Bosea sp. 685: one gene and its partners. The protein of the gene in region 2 interacts with the protein of the main gene of each other region in a pairwise test. Links are inferred from orthologs where the notes say so. Each region holds a gene or a part of one and is shown on either strand. Other genes may lie near its edges. The genes, in order: RMR04_RS13595, dnaA and RMR04_RS21655.

Region 1 (4,375 bases), 3.5 Mb from region 2 along the record:
TCGCGCCGGCGGTTCCGGTCGGTATCGGCGCATCCTTCGTCACCACGATCACCGCCAATCTCTGGATCGCCGCCAAGGCGGTCCGGATTTCCGGCCGGCTGCCGCGGCCCTGGCCGTTCATCCCCGCCACCACATTGCCGCGCCAGGCGCTGCTGCTGCTGGTGCTCGCTTTGGTGACGGCCTCGCTCGGCGGCTTCGTCGGCGTCGCCGGCGCGGCGATGACCGGGGCCCTGCTTGCCGCCTTCATGTTCAGTGGGCTCGCGCTCCTGCACGACGCCTCACGCGGCAAGGCCTGGCGCACGCCGATGCTCGTCTCGGTCTATGTCGCGCTCATCGTCATGCAAGCCGTCCTGACGCCACTGCTGGCTCTGGCGGGCCTGCTCGACACCCTTCTCGGCCTGCGCAAGCGGGTTGCACTGCCTCCATCCCCTAACGCCTAAACCCATCGACCACACTCAAAACGGAGATTAAGACCATGGAAGTGATCCTGCTCGAACGCGTCGCCAAGCTCGGCCAGATGGGCGAAGTCGTCCGCGTCCGCGACGGCTTCGGCCGCAACTACCTGCTCGCCCGCGGTAAGGCGCTGCGCGCCACCGAAGACAACCGCAAGCGCTTTGAGACCCAGCGCATCGAGCTCGAGACCCGTAATCTCGAACTGAAGTCGGAAGCCGAGACCGTCGCCGAGACGCTGAACGGCCACTCGGTCGTGATCCTGCGCCAGTCCGGCGAGTCCGGCGTGCTCTACGGCTCGGTCTCGACCCGCGACATCGCCGAATCCCTGACCGCCGACGGTTTCCACGTCGCCCGCAGCCAGGTGACGCTGAACGCCCCGATCAAGACGCTCGGCCTGCACACCGTCCCGGTCGTGCTGCATCCGGAAGTCTCGGTGACGGTCACGATCAACGTCGCCCGTTCGGCGGAAGAGGCCGTGCGCCAGGTGCGCGGCGAGAACGTCACGGCCCGCGAGGAATTCGACCTCGACGATCTCGGCCTCGAGGTCGGCGCAGCCCTGGCGGAAGCCGGCGAGGACGATCGCTGAGCTTTCTCGATTTCGCATCGAGTCAAGGGCGCCATGGCAACATGGCGCCCTTTTCGTTTGGCGGCTGTGGAGTGCCGTGGATTGCGGATTCGGTGCTGGCGCAAACCGTCAGGGTGCTAGACTAACCTACGTTCCGACTCATCCTTGACAGAACCTGTCCGCAGACCATGGCCACCGCCACCGCCCTCGTTGCCCGCCTCGAGAACCGCGAGGCCGAGTACCGCGTCCAGCCCCACAACATCGAGGCGGAGCAGGCGCTGCTGGGCGCAATCCTGGTCAATAACGACGCCTTCTATCGCGTCTCCGACTTCCTGCTACCGGACCATTTCTTCGAGGCTATCCACCAGCGCGTCTTCGAGCTGATGTCGAGCCTTGTCCGCGCCGGCAAGATCGCGACGCCGATCACGCTCAAGACCTTCGTCGGCGAGATGGACCTCGGCGGCATCACCGCCTCGCAATATCTCGCCCGCCTTGCGGCCGAAGCAACGACGGTCATCAACGCGCAGGATTACGGCCGCACGGTCTATGACCTCGCCATTCGCCGCCAGCTCATCGGCGTCGGCGAGGAGCTGGTCAATGTCGCCTATGACGCGCCGGTCGAGATGCCGCCGCGCGAGCAGATCGAGGACGCCGAGCGCAAGCTCTACGAACTCGCCGAAAAGGGCCGTTACGAGGGCGGCTTCCAGAAATTCGACAACGCGCTGCGCACCGCGATCGACATGGCAGCCAACGCCTATGCGCGCGCCGGCGGCCTCTCGGGCATTTCATCGGGCCTGCGCGATCTCGACCAGCGCATGGGCGGCCTGCAGCCCTCCGACCTGATCGTGCTGGCCGGCCGCCCCGCCATGGGCAAGACATCGCTTGCGACCAATATCGCCTTCAACATGGCGAAGGCCTGGCGCGGCGAGCGGCAGCCGGACGGTACGCTCAAGACCGTCGATGGCGCCATCGTCGCCTTCTTCTCGCTTGAAATGTCGGCCGACCAGCTCGCGACGCGTATCGTCGCCGAGCAGTCGGGCATCTCCTCCTACAAGATCAGGCAGGGCCGCATCACCGAGGCCGATTTCGCGAGGCTGACCGATGTCGCGGCGCAGATCGAGAAGCTGCCGCTTTATATCGACCAGACCGGCGGTATCTCGATCGCCCAACTCGTCGCCCGCGCCCGCCGATTGAAGCGTCAGAAGGGGCTCGACGCCCTGTTCATCGACTACCTGCAGCTCCTCTCCGGCTCGTCCAAGAACAGCCAGAATCGCGTGCAGGAATTGACCGAGATCACCACCAGCCTGAAGGCGCTGGCGAAGGAGCTTGCCGTTCCGATCATCGCACTTTCGCAGCTCTCGCGTCAGGTCGAAAGCCGCGACGACAAGCGCCCGCAGCTCTCGGATCTGCGTGAATCGGGCTCGATCGAGCAGGACGCCGACGTCGTGATGTTCGTCTATCGCGACGAATACTATCTCAAGGGCAAGGAGCCGCGCCCCGGCACCGAAGAACACAACAAGTGGCAAATCGAGATGGAAGCCGCCCATGGCGTGGCCGAGCTCATCATCGGCAAGCAGCGCCACGGCCCCACCGGGGCGATCGCGCTCCAGTTCGACGCCGAGGTGACGCGCTTCTCCGACCGCGCTGACGAACTCCGACTCCCGGATCGCGAATGAGCACTTTCGATTCAGCCGACGCCGCGACCGTCGGCGCCATCCTCACCATCGATCTCGGCGCGCTGGTCGCCAATTGGCGGGCGCTGGGCGCGCGTGCCGGCACGGAAGCCGGCGCGGTGGTCAAGGCGAACGCCTATGGCATCGGCATCGAACCGGCAGTGACGGCCTTGGCCAAAGCCGGCTGCCGCAGCTTCTTCGTCGCGCATCTCTCCGAGGGTATCCGGGCGCGCAGCGTTGCCCCCGATGCTGCGGTCTATATCCTCAATGGGCTTTTACCCGACACATGCGGCGTCTATGCGGAGCACGGGCTTTCGCCCGTACTCGGTTCGCATGAGGAACTGCTGGAATGGGCCTCCTTTCGCCAGACCGGCGCGCAGGTCCGACCAGCGGCGCTGCATGTCGATACCGCGATGAACCGGCTCGGGCTCTGGCCCGGCGAGGGACTCAATCTGGCCCGCGAGCGCAGCGGCGTGATCGCCGCGGCCGGGATCGGGCTGGTGATGAGCCATTTCGCCTCCTCCGAGGATGAGGCGGACCCGGCCAATGCCCGCCAGATCGCGGCCTTCGCCGAGATCGCAGCCGCATTCCCCGACACTGCGGCCTCGCTGAAGAACTCCTCCGGCCATTTCCTGAAGGACTGCCCGTCCTATCAGCTCACCCGGCCAGGCTATGCGCTCTATGGCGGTAACCCGATGCCGGGCCAGGCCAACCCGATGCAGCCCGTCATCGGCCTGGAGGCGCGCATCATCCAGTTGCGCGAGGTCGAGGCCGGTACGCAGGCCGGCTATAATGGTCGCTGGACGGCCAAGAGCCGGCGCAAGCTCGCCACCATCTGCCTCGGCTATGCCGACGGCTACCCACGCAATGCGAGCTGGACCGATACCGTCACGGGCGGCTCGGCGCTGGTCGGCGGAGTGTCCTGCCCCTTTGTCGGCTCTGTCTCGATGGATCTGATCATCGTCGACGTCACCGAAGCCCCGGCCGGCGCGGCGGTTCGCGGCGCGCCCGTCACGCTGATCGGCGGCCCACTCGACCTGGAGGCCGTCGGCGCCGGGGCCAAGACGGTCGGCTACGAGATCCTGACCAGCCTCGGCCGGCGTTACGCGCGCCGTTATGTGGGGTTGTGAGCACGTTGGCAGGCGATCCCACCACTGTCATTCCGGGGCACGGCGCAGCCGTGAACCCGGAACCCACGACCGGGCGCGCACCTTCCACCATGCTTGGAAAATGTCGCGTCCCGTCGTGGGTTCCGGGTTCTTCGCTAGCGCGAAGCCCCGGAAAGACATCGTAAGACGCGATGGCCAAGCGCGGTCCGACCTATATCTGCCAGGCTTGCGGAGCGGTCTATCATCGCTGGCAAGGCAAATGCGACGCCTGCGGCACCTGGTCCTCGCTATCTGAGGAAGCGCAGGCCGCGCCTGTTCCCGGTGGCCGCACCTCATCGAACGGCAAGGCGCGCGGACGCGTCTTCGCTCTGGAGACCCTGAAGGGCGACACGCAGGACGCGCCACGCATCAAGGCCGGCATCGGCGAACTCGACCGCGTCACCGGCGGCGGCTTCGTGCCAGGCTCGGTGCTGCTGATCGGCGGCAATCCCGGCATCGGCAAATCGACCTTGCTGATGCAGGCCTGCGCCGCTCTCGCGCTTTCGGGCCGCCGCGTCGTCTATGTCTCGGGCGAG
Region 2 (4,265 bases):
GCCATGTCGGCAAGGTCGACGCGGCGCAAGCCGCGCCCAGGCGCAAACAGCGAAAGTGCTTCCAGCAGATTGGTCTTGCCCGCTCCATTCTCGCCGACGAGCGCAACGATTTGGCCCTCGATCGTCAGATCAAGAGCCTCGTAGGAGCGGAAATCCTGAAGGATCAGGCGCGCGACGGCCGTCACGACGCTGAATGCCGGCTAGATCACGTCGCATTCGGACGGTCACGCCCGAATGCAAAAAACGTGATCGATTCCAAGGATCTAGAGCATTGCTCCAGCGAAAAACCGGTGCCCACTTTTTCGCGCAATGCTCTAAACGCGCATCGGCATCAGCACATAGAGCGCAGACGCGCCTTCGCGATCCTGGATCACGGTCGGCGAGCCGGGATCGGCCAGCTTGAGCAGGGCCGTGTCGCCATCGAGCTGGGCGGCGATATCCATGAGATAGCGGGCATTGAAGCCGATATCGAGCGGGCTCGCATCATAGTCGACCTCGATCTCCTCGGTCGCCGAGCCGGAATCGGGATTGGTGACCGAGAGCGTCATGCGGCCATCGGCCATGGAGAGCTTCACGGCCCGGCCGCGCTCGGAGGAGATCGTCGAGACGCGGTCGACCGAGGCCGCGAAATCACCCTTGTCGACGGTCAATCGCTTGTCGTTGCCGCTGGGGATGACCCGCTGATAATCGGGGAAAGTGCCGTCGATCAGCTTCGAGGTCAGTACAACGGCCTGGGTCGCGACGCGGATCTTGGTCGCGGACAATTCGATCGCCACTTCGGTCTCGCCGTCCTCCAGCAGTTTCTGGATTTCGGAGACGGCCTTGCGCGGGATAATGACACCCGGCATGCCGGCAGCGCCTGCAGGCGCTGCGGTGTCGACGCGGGCGAGACGGTGGCCGTCGGTGGCGACCGCGCGCAGCAGGCTGCGGCCCTCGACATCGAGCGTGTGGAGATAGATGCCGTTCAGATAATAGCGCGTCTCCTCGGTCGAGATCGCGAATTGCGTCTTGTCGATCAGGCGCTTGAACTCGCCCGCCGGGAGCACGAAGCGATGCGCCATCTCGCCGGCCGTGATGTCGGGGAAGTCGCTTTCCGGCAAGGTCTGGAGCTGAAAGCGCGAGCGGCCCGAGCGCAGGGTCAGCCCGGTCTCGCCAGTCGTCTCAAGCGAGACCTGCGCGCCGTCGGGCAGCTTGCGGACGATATCGTACAGCGTATGGGCCGGGACGGTCGTCGCGCCGGGCTCGGCGACATCGGCGGCGATCGTTTCCACGACCTCGATATCGAGGTCGGTCGCCTTGAGCCTCAGGCCGGCCTCCGCTCCACTGAGCAGCAGGTTCGACAGGATCGGGATCGTGTTGCGGCGCTCCACCACGCGATGCACGTGGCCCAGCGACTTCAGCAGCGTGGAACGTTCGACCGTGACCTTCATATCTCTTAGTCTTCTGGCGTGATTGCGCCCGGGCCAAGGAGGCGCGGGCGGCGGAATGGCCCGCGACATTGCCGGAGGCGCGCCACCGGCGCAAGGGCAGGCGCGCCGGCAATCACAATCAAAGCGGGCGGAGGGGCTTCAATGCCCGTCGCTCACTCCTGCTGCTCACTCCTGCAGCATGCGCTTCAAGAGATCGACCTCGTCATGGAGCAAGCGATCCTCGGTGATCGCCTTCTCGATCTTGCGCACCGCATGCAGCACCGTGGTGTGATCGCGCCCGCCGAACCGGCGGCCGATCTCGGGCAGGGAGCGCGGGGTCAGCGCCTTGGAGAGATACATCGCGATCTGGCGCGGCTTCACCACCGCCGCCGTCCGCCGCTCCGAAAGGATATCGGCCCGGCTGACATTGTAGCGCGTTGCGACCAGCTTCTGGATGTCCTCGATCTTGACGCGGCGCGGCTCGCGGGTCCGCACCAGATCGCGGATCGCGGCCTCGGCCGTCTCCAGGGTGACCGCCTGGCCAGACAGCGTGGCATGGGCGAGCAAGCGGTTGGCGGCGCCGTCGAGATCGCGGCCATTGGTGGCGACGACGCAAGCGACATAGGCGACGACATCGGGATTGACGTGGAAATTCGGATGGGCGGCATGCAGCGCCGCCAACCGACCGCCAAGAATCTTGCCGCGCAGCGTCTCGTCGAGATCGCCGACCTCGACCACGAGCCCACCGCCCAGACGCGAGCGAATGCGCTCGTCCAGGGCCTCGAGATCATTGGCGAGCCTGTCACCGGCCACGACGATCTGCTTGCCGGCGTCGATCAGCGCATTGATCGTATGGCCGAACTCCTGCTGGATCGACTTGCCCTGGATGAACTGCACATCATCGACCACGAGCAGGTCGATGCCGCGCAGCTTCTCCTTGAAGGCGAGCGCGGTCTGCGACTTCAGCGCGGCGACGAAGCCGTACATGAAGCGGTCGGCGGTGAAATAAGCGACGCGCTTGCCCTGGCGGCGCGCCTCCTGAGCGATCGCCTGCAGCAGATGCGTCTTGCCCAAGCCGACGCCGGCATGAATGTAGAGCGGGTTGTAGGGCGTCGATCCGGCAGGAGCCGCAGCGATACGCTCGGCAGCCGCGAAAGCGAGCTGGTTCGACTTGCCGACGATGAAGTTCTCGAAGGTCAGGCGCCGGTCGAGCACCGTGCCGCAAGCGTCGACGATGTCGCGCTCGCATGGCGTCGCTGCCTCACCATGACGGACCTCAGCGGAAGCCGCCACGGGCGTAGCCACCGCAGAGCGCGGACGCGCGGCGGCCATCTCCCGCACCGGAGCCGGGGCGCTGTCACGCGACACCTGGCGGACGGACAGGATGACGCCATTCACGGCGCCGAGTTCGGCCTGGCAATTGACCTGAAGACGCTCGGCGTAATGCGCCTCGAGCCAGCTCTTCAGAAAACGGGTCGGCACGGTCAGATAGGCGACGCTGTCGACGAGCCCGCCGATCTCGACGCGGGCGAACCAGCTCGAGAACACGTCCTCGCCAAGCTCCGCACGCAAGCGGCGGCGAACGCGGTCCCAGGCCTCCCCGAGCGAACCCTGCAGGGGGGCGATCGTCTCCGTGATCGTGGCTGCAATCAAGGGAAGCGGCGCCGCCACTGCCTCGATCGCTGCCACTGTCTCCTGCCGTTCAAACATGTGTGTTGCCCCGTTTCTTTTAAAAAATTGGCGCGCTTGAGCGAGAACCGCCGCAATGCGGCAGCCTCGCCGGCGCTACTGTCCGGTCGATAGAACAGGCTTTCCGCGAACGCTGCGCGCTCGCAGGGGGGCCTGCCTTCGCTCCTGTCGATTACGCCTGGAAAGCCCGCCGCGGGACGAAGCCGCACTTCATCTCAATCTGACAAGACAAAGAGCCGCATCCTCCAACCCCCCTGGGTCGCGAGCCAAACACCCTCATTTCTTATGAAAATCCCCGGTGGCCATTGCTGTCCGCCCGGCGATGAAATGACCTTACAGGGCGCTCTCGAAAGGGATCAACATCCCCTTCAGCCGGCTTCCGAGAGTCGAGGCCCGAAAGGGGTACCCTGACCTACCGGCATTCACCGCGCAATTGGTTGTGGAACTTAAGATTTTCTTTACGGATGCCCCATGCCGCCGGGGGCGAATCTTTTTTTCCAAATGTGCGATCCACCCGAGGTGAGTCCGGGGGAATCCCGAGGGTCAAATCCTTTGCCCGCTAAACTCATGAAAAATAAGCGCTTTCGCTGCGCGGTCAAAACCGCCGGAGAGGCCGATTTTGCGCCCTCAGAGCGCTCCGGGAGTCAACCCCGCAAAGCCGTGGAAAGATTGCAGAATCTTGCTGACACGCGCTCCGAATCAATCATTCGCGCGCTGTAGCAGCCGGGTCACAGCAGGTTTGCAGCCAACGAAAAAACCCGGCCTCGCGGCCGGGTTTTTCAGTCGAAAATCCGCTCTGCGGAATGGCGAAAATCAGGAGGCGAGAGCGCCAACCCGATGCGCCAGGCGCGAGACCTTGCGGGACGCCGTATTCTTGTGAACGATGCCCTTCTGAGCAGCCCGCATGATCTCCGGCTGGGCAGCCTTCAGAGCGTCGGCAGCGGCGCTCTTGTCGCCGGAGGCGATCGCCTCCTCGACCTTGCGCAGGAAGGTGCGCATGCGCGAGCGGCGCGCCTTATTGACCTCGGTGCGACGCGCGATCTTGCGCGTGGCCTTCTTGGCCGACGTCGTATTGGCCATCGAAACGTCCTCGTTGTCATCGCGTCCGTTCGCCTCAGGCTATGTGCCTGGCGGGGTCGGACCGCGACCGTGATGGAAAATGCGTGG
Region 3 (4,152 bases), 1.7 Mb from region 2 along the record:
CCGGCGTCGTCGCGCTCGACATCGGTCAGCGAGCGCCAGGACAGGTTGCCGAAGGTGATGTTCTTGCCGTCGCTGAGGCGCAGCTGCGTCTTGTAGCCCTTCGAGCTGATATTGCCGGGCGCGTAGAAGAAGCGGACCTGCTCGATTGCCGCCAGCCTGACGCGATCGACCTTGCGGGTGGTGTCGATCTCCAGCGCGTCGCCGTCGAGCCTGTAGGCGATCTCGAAACCGATCGGCTTCGGGCGCTGGCGCCAGACCGGGGGAGGGGTGTCGTCGTCATGGTGAGGCTGCATGGCCGCGAGCCTTAGCGGCTTAGCCAGCGCTTGTCTCGACCACCATATCAGGAGACCCTCTGCCGAAGGGGCGCGAGGAACCGCTGGTGGCGGCTCGGGACGGTCACGATTGGAGGCTGCATGGTTGATGGCGGTCCACTCAACGCTGAGACGGAATCGCTTCTTGTGTCGTTACGAGAGCTTGAAGAGCGATTGTTGATGTCTCAGGCTCGCGCTTCGCGGGCGGATGTCATGGCCTTGCTTGCCGACGACTTCGTGGAGTTCGGTCGTTCAGGCCGAATCTACGACAAGTACCAAACGATGGAGGCGCTCGCCGGCGAAACGGATCAAGACGCTTCGGTTGAGCGAACGGCCCGCGATTTCCGCGTTTGCTTGCTCGCCGAGGGCGTAGCGTTACTGACATATCGGTCGATGCGCCGAAGCACAGTCGATGAAATCGAGGTGCATTCGCTTCGAAGCTCGATCTGGAAGTTGATCGACGATAGCTGGCAGATGGTTTTTCATCAGGGAACGCCGACACGTGCTTTTCCATGATGATGGGGGAGGCTAGCGCGCCAGCACCTTCATCGCCCCGTCCAGCCCGTCCAGCGTCAGCGGGAACATGCGGCCGGCCATCAGCCCGCCGATCTGGCGGATCGACTGGGTGTAGCTCCAGAGATGCTGCTGCACCGGGTTGAGCCAGACAGATTTTTGGAAACGTCCCGTCAATCGCTCCAGCCAGACCTGGCCCGCCTCCTCGTTCCAATGCTCGACCGAGCCGCCCGGCATCGCGATCTCATAGGGGCTCATCGAGGCGTCGCCGACGAAGACGACGCGGTAATCGGCCGGATAGGTCCGCAGGATGTCCCAGGTCGGGATGACCTGGTCGTGCCGGCGGCGATTCTCGCGCCAGACCCGCTCATAGGGGCAGTTGTGGAAGTAGAAATGCTCGAAATGCTTGAATTCGGCGCGGGCCGCCGAGAACAGCTCCTCGGCCAGCTCGACATGCCAGTCCATCGAGCCGCCGACATCGAGGAAGAGCAATACCTTCACGGCGTTGCGCCGCTCGGGCCGCAATTTCACGTCGAGATAGCCGTGCCGCGCGGTCTCTGAGATCGTCGAATCGAGGTCGAGCTCTTCGGCTGCGCCGGTGCGGGCGAATTTGCGCAGGCGGCGCAGCGCGATGCGCAGGTTGCGCACGCCAAGCTCGCGGGTGTCGTCGAAATCCTTGAATTCGCGCTTGTCCCAGACCTTCACCGCGCGGAAATTGCGGTTCTTGTCCTGGCCGATACGGACGCCTTCGGGATTGTAGCCATAAGCGCCATAGGGCGAGGTGCCGGCGGTGCCGATCCATTTCGAGCCGCCCTGATGGCGGCCCTTCTGCTCCGCGTGCCGCAGCTTCAGCGTCTCCCAGAGCTTCTCCCAGCCGAGCGCCTCGAGCTGCGCCTTCTCTTCATCGGTGAGGTATTTCTCGGCGAGCTTGCGCAGCCACTCCTCGGGGATGCCGGCCTGCTCGATGGCCTGCTGAAGCGTCTCCATGCCCTTGAAGACCTGGGCGAAGACCTGGTCGAAGCGGTCGAGATGGCGCTCGTCCTTCACCAGGCAACAGCGGGCGAGATAGTAGAACTCCTCGACGCGGTGCTCGGCGAGGTCGGCCTCGACGCCTTCCAGCAGCGCCAGATATTCCCGCAGCGTGACGGGAACCTTGTTGGCGCGCAGCTCTGTGAACAGGCGGAGGAACATCAGGCTAATGTGCGGGGCCGGAGCCTGCGGTCAAGCCGCGCTTGCGCACATCCTGGTGTGATCGCCATAGCCTGGCGACGGGCATCGTTCCCTCCGCCGCCATCTCGGGTCCGGGCGGCGGCGCCGCTGGTCCGGGATGGCGGGGAGGGAAACGATAGATTACGCGACGGCGTCAGCGAGATCCTTGGTCACCTTGAACTTGACGACCGTCTTGGCCGGAACCTTGATCATCGCGCCGGTCGAGGGGTTGCGGGCCTCGCGGGCCTCGCGCTTGGCGGCCGAGAGCTTGCCGACGCCGCCCAGCGTGACGTCGTCACCGGACTTCAGGGTCTTGGCGACGACCGCGCCCAGTGAGGCCAGGATGGCCGAGACGTCGGTCTTGGTCTTGCCGGTCTCTTCGGCAATGGCGGCGATCAGTTCATTCTTGGTCATGAATTCCTCCTTGAGAAGGGGGTTGTACAGCGTCGCGCAAGGCCGAGCGTTCGTACGGGGTTGCTCCCACGGATCGTTGCTCCCGCAATCTGCGGCGCGCGAAGGCGCCAGTTGGCACAGCTAAAATCGAAAGACGACAGCTGTGGCGGTAGATACGCACAGAAATCCGCTTCGTTCCGTTCCCCGTGCGGCTAATGTCGTACGATTCCGGCGCCGCTGCGGCGCGATTGACAAATCAGGGCCGGTTATTTCAAGCTTAAAATAATTAGAAGGGCAGGGGCGGGCAGGCATGAAGGTCATCATCGTCGGGGGCGGGATCGGCGGTTTGACGCTGGCGCTCATGCTGCATGCGCGGGGCTTCACGCCGACCGTCTACGAGCAGTCCGGGGAGATCCGCGAGGTCGGTGTCGGCATCAACACATTGCCGCACGCCATCCGCGAGCTCGCCGAGCTCGGACTGCTGCCGGCGCTTGACGCGGTGGCCATCCGCACGCGCGAACTCGTCTATATGAACCGCTTCGGCCAGACCGTTTGGCGCGAATTGCGCGGCCTGCATGCCGGCGCACCGGTGCCGCAATTCTCGATCCATCGCGGCCGCCTGCAGGGCGTGATCCGCGATGCGGTGGTGGCGCGGCTGGGTGCGGACGCGCTGCGCACCGGCCGCCGCCTGCAGGGTTTTTCGCAGGATGAGGGCGGCGTCACCGCCCATTTCGCCGATTCCCGGCGCGGCGAGGGCGGCGAGACCGCCCGCGCCGATCTCCTGATCGCCGCCGACGGCATCCACTCGGCCGTGCGCGGTCATTATTGCCCCGATCAAGGGCCGCCGCGCTGGAACGGCGTGCAGATGTGGCGCGGCGCCTGCGACTGGCCGCTCTTTCTCGATGGCGAGAGCATGATCATTGCCGGCGGCATGGCGGGGAAGCTGGTGCTCTACCCGATTGCATCAGGCGCGACGCCGCAGACGCGCCTGACCAACTGGGTCGTCAACATCCGAACCGGCGACCCGGCCAAGCCGCCGCCGAAGGAGGCCTGGTCGAAGCCCGGCCGGCTCGAAGACGTGCTGCCCTTCGCCCGGCGCTTCAGCGTGCCCGGCGTCGATATCATGGCGCTGATCCAGGCCTCGCCCGGCTTCTGGGATTATCCGATGTGCGATCGCGATCCGCTGCCGCGCTGGACCCATGGCCGCGTCACGCTGCTCGGCGACGCCGCCCATCCGATGTATCCGGTTGGCTCGAACGGGGCTTCGCAGGCGATCCTCGATGCGCGCTGCCTCGCCGACCTGCTGGTTCGCGCCGAGCATCCGCGCCATGCGCTCGCGGCTTATGAGGCGGTCCGCCTGCCCGCAACCGCCGAGATTGTGGCGATGAACCGCGCTGGCGGCCCCGAGCGCGTCATCGATGCCGTCGAGGCGCTGGCGCCCAATGGCTTCGACGATGTCGAGCGCGTGCTGAGCTACGCCAAGCGCGAGGCGATCGTGAAATCCTATGCCGGGAAGGCGGGGTTTTCCGCCGAACAGCTGCTGAAGCGCGCCTGATCAGCCGAGCTGACGGCGCTTTCGCATGGCGTCGAGCGAAATCGGCGCAACCGGCTGGCATTCCCCCGGCGTCAGGAAGGCGACGCCGACATCGTCTCCGCGACGCCAGCATTGCCGGACGCGGACGCTCTCGTCCCGGTTGGCGATGTCGATCTCGAATGTTTTCGGCAG

The links.
Region 1: the proteins of dnaA (region 2) and RMR04_RS13595 interact in binary tests that used the Escherichia coli proteins (3 or more experiments, as listed by UniProt). The link is inferred for Bosea sp. 685 from one-to-one orthologs.
Region 3: the proteins of dnaA (region 2) and RMR04_RS21655 interact in binary tests that used the Escherichia coli proteins (3 or more experiments, as listed by UniProt). The link is inferred for Bosea sp. 685 from one-to-one orthologs.

Annotation. Positions count from the first base shown.
Region 1 is NZ_CP134779.1:2,563,366-2,567,740, reverse strand. Bases 469-3,450 are described here. They hold RMR04_RS13595 (replicative DNA helicase), read left to right. Parts: upstream 469-1,206; coding sequence 1,207-2,694; downstream 2,695-3,450. Other genes in these bases: alr (alanine racemase), read left to right, coding at 2,691-3,450; rplI (50S ribosomal protein L9), read left to right, coding at 476-1,039. Outside these bases: RMR04_RS13605 (DUF2232 domain-containing protein), read left to right, coding at 1-440; more of alr, read left to right, coding at 3,451-3,821; DNA repair protein RadA, read left to right, coding at 3,992-4,375. UniProt on the Escherichia coli protein: The main replicative DNA helicase, it participates in initiation and elongation during chromosome replication. Travels ahead of the DNA replisome, separating dsDNA into templates for DNA synthesis.
Region 2 is NZ_CP134779.1:6,096,531-6,100,795, forward strand. The notes cover bases 858-3,729. They hold dnaA (chromosomal replication initiator protein DnaA), read right to left. Parts: upstream 3,120-3,729; coding sequence 1,596-3,119; downstream 858-1,595. Other genes in these bases: dnaN (DNA polymerase III subunit beta), read right to left, coding at 858-1,430. Outside these bases: DNA replication/repair protein RecF, read right to left, coding at 1-185; more of dnaN, read right to left, coding at 315-857; rpsT (30S ribosomal protein S20), read right to left, coding at 3,912-4,178. UniProt on the Escherichia coli protein: Plays an essential in the initiation and regulation of chromosomal replication. Binds in an ATP-dependent fashion to the origin of replication (oriC) to initiate formation of the DNA replication initiation complex once per cell cycle.
Region 3 is NZ_CP134779.1:4,387,935-4,392,086, reverse strand. Bases 827-3,585 are described here. They hold RMR04_RS21655 (HU family DNA-binding protein), read right to left. Parts: upstream 2,478-3,585; coding sequence 2,175-2,477; downstream 827-2,174. Other genes in these bases: RMR04_RS21650 (flavin-dependent oxidoreductase), read left to right, coding at 2,737-3,585; RMR04_RS21660 (vWA domain-containing protein), read right to left, coding at 840-2,015; RMR04_RS21665 (nuclear transport factor 2 family protein), read left to right, coding at 827-827. Outside these bases: RMR04_RS21670 (hypothetical protein), read right to left, coding at 1-293; more of RMR04_RS21665, read left to right, coding at 414-826; more of RMR04_RS21650, read left to right, coding at 3,586-3,981; RMR04_RS21645 (PilZ domain-containing protein), read right to left, coding at 3,982-4,152.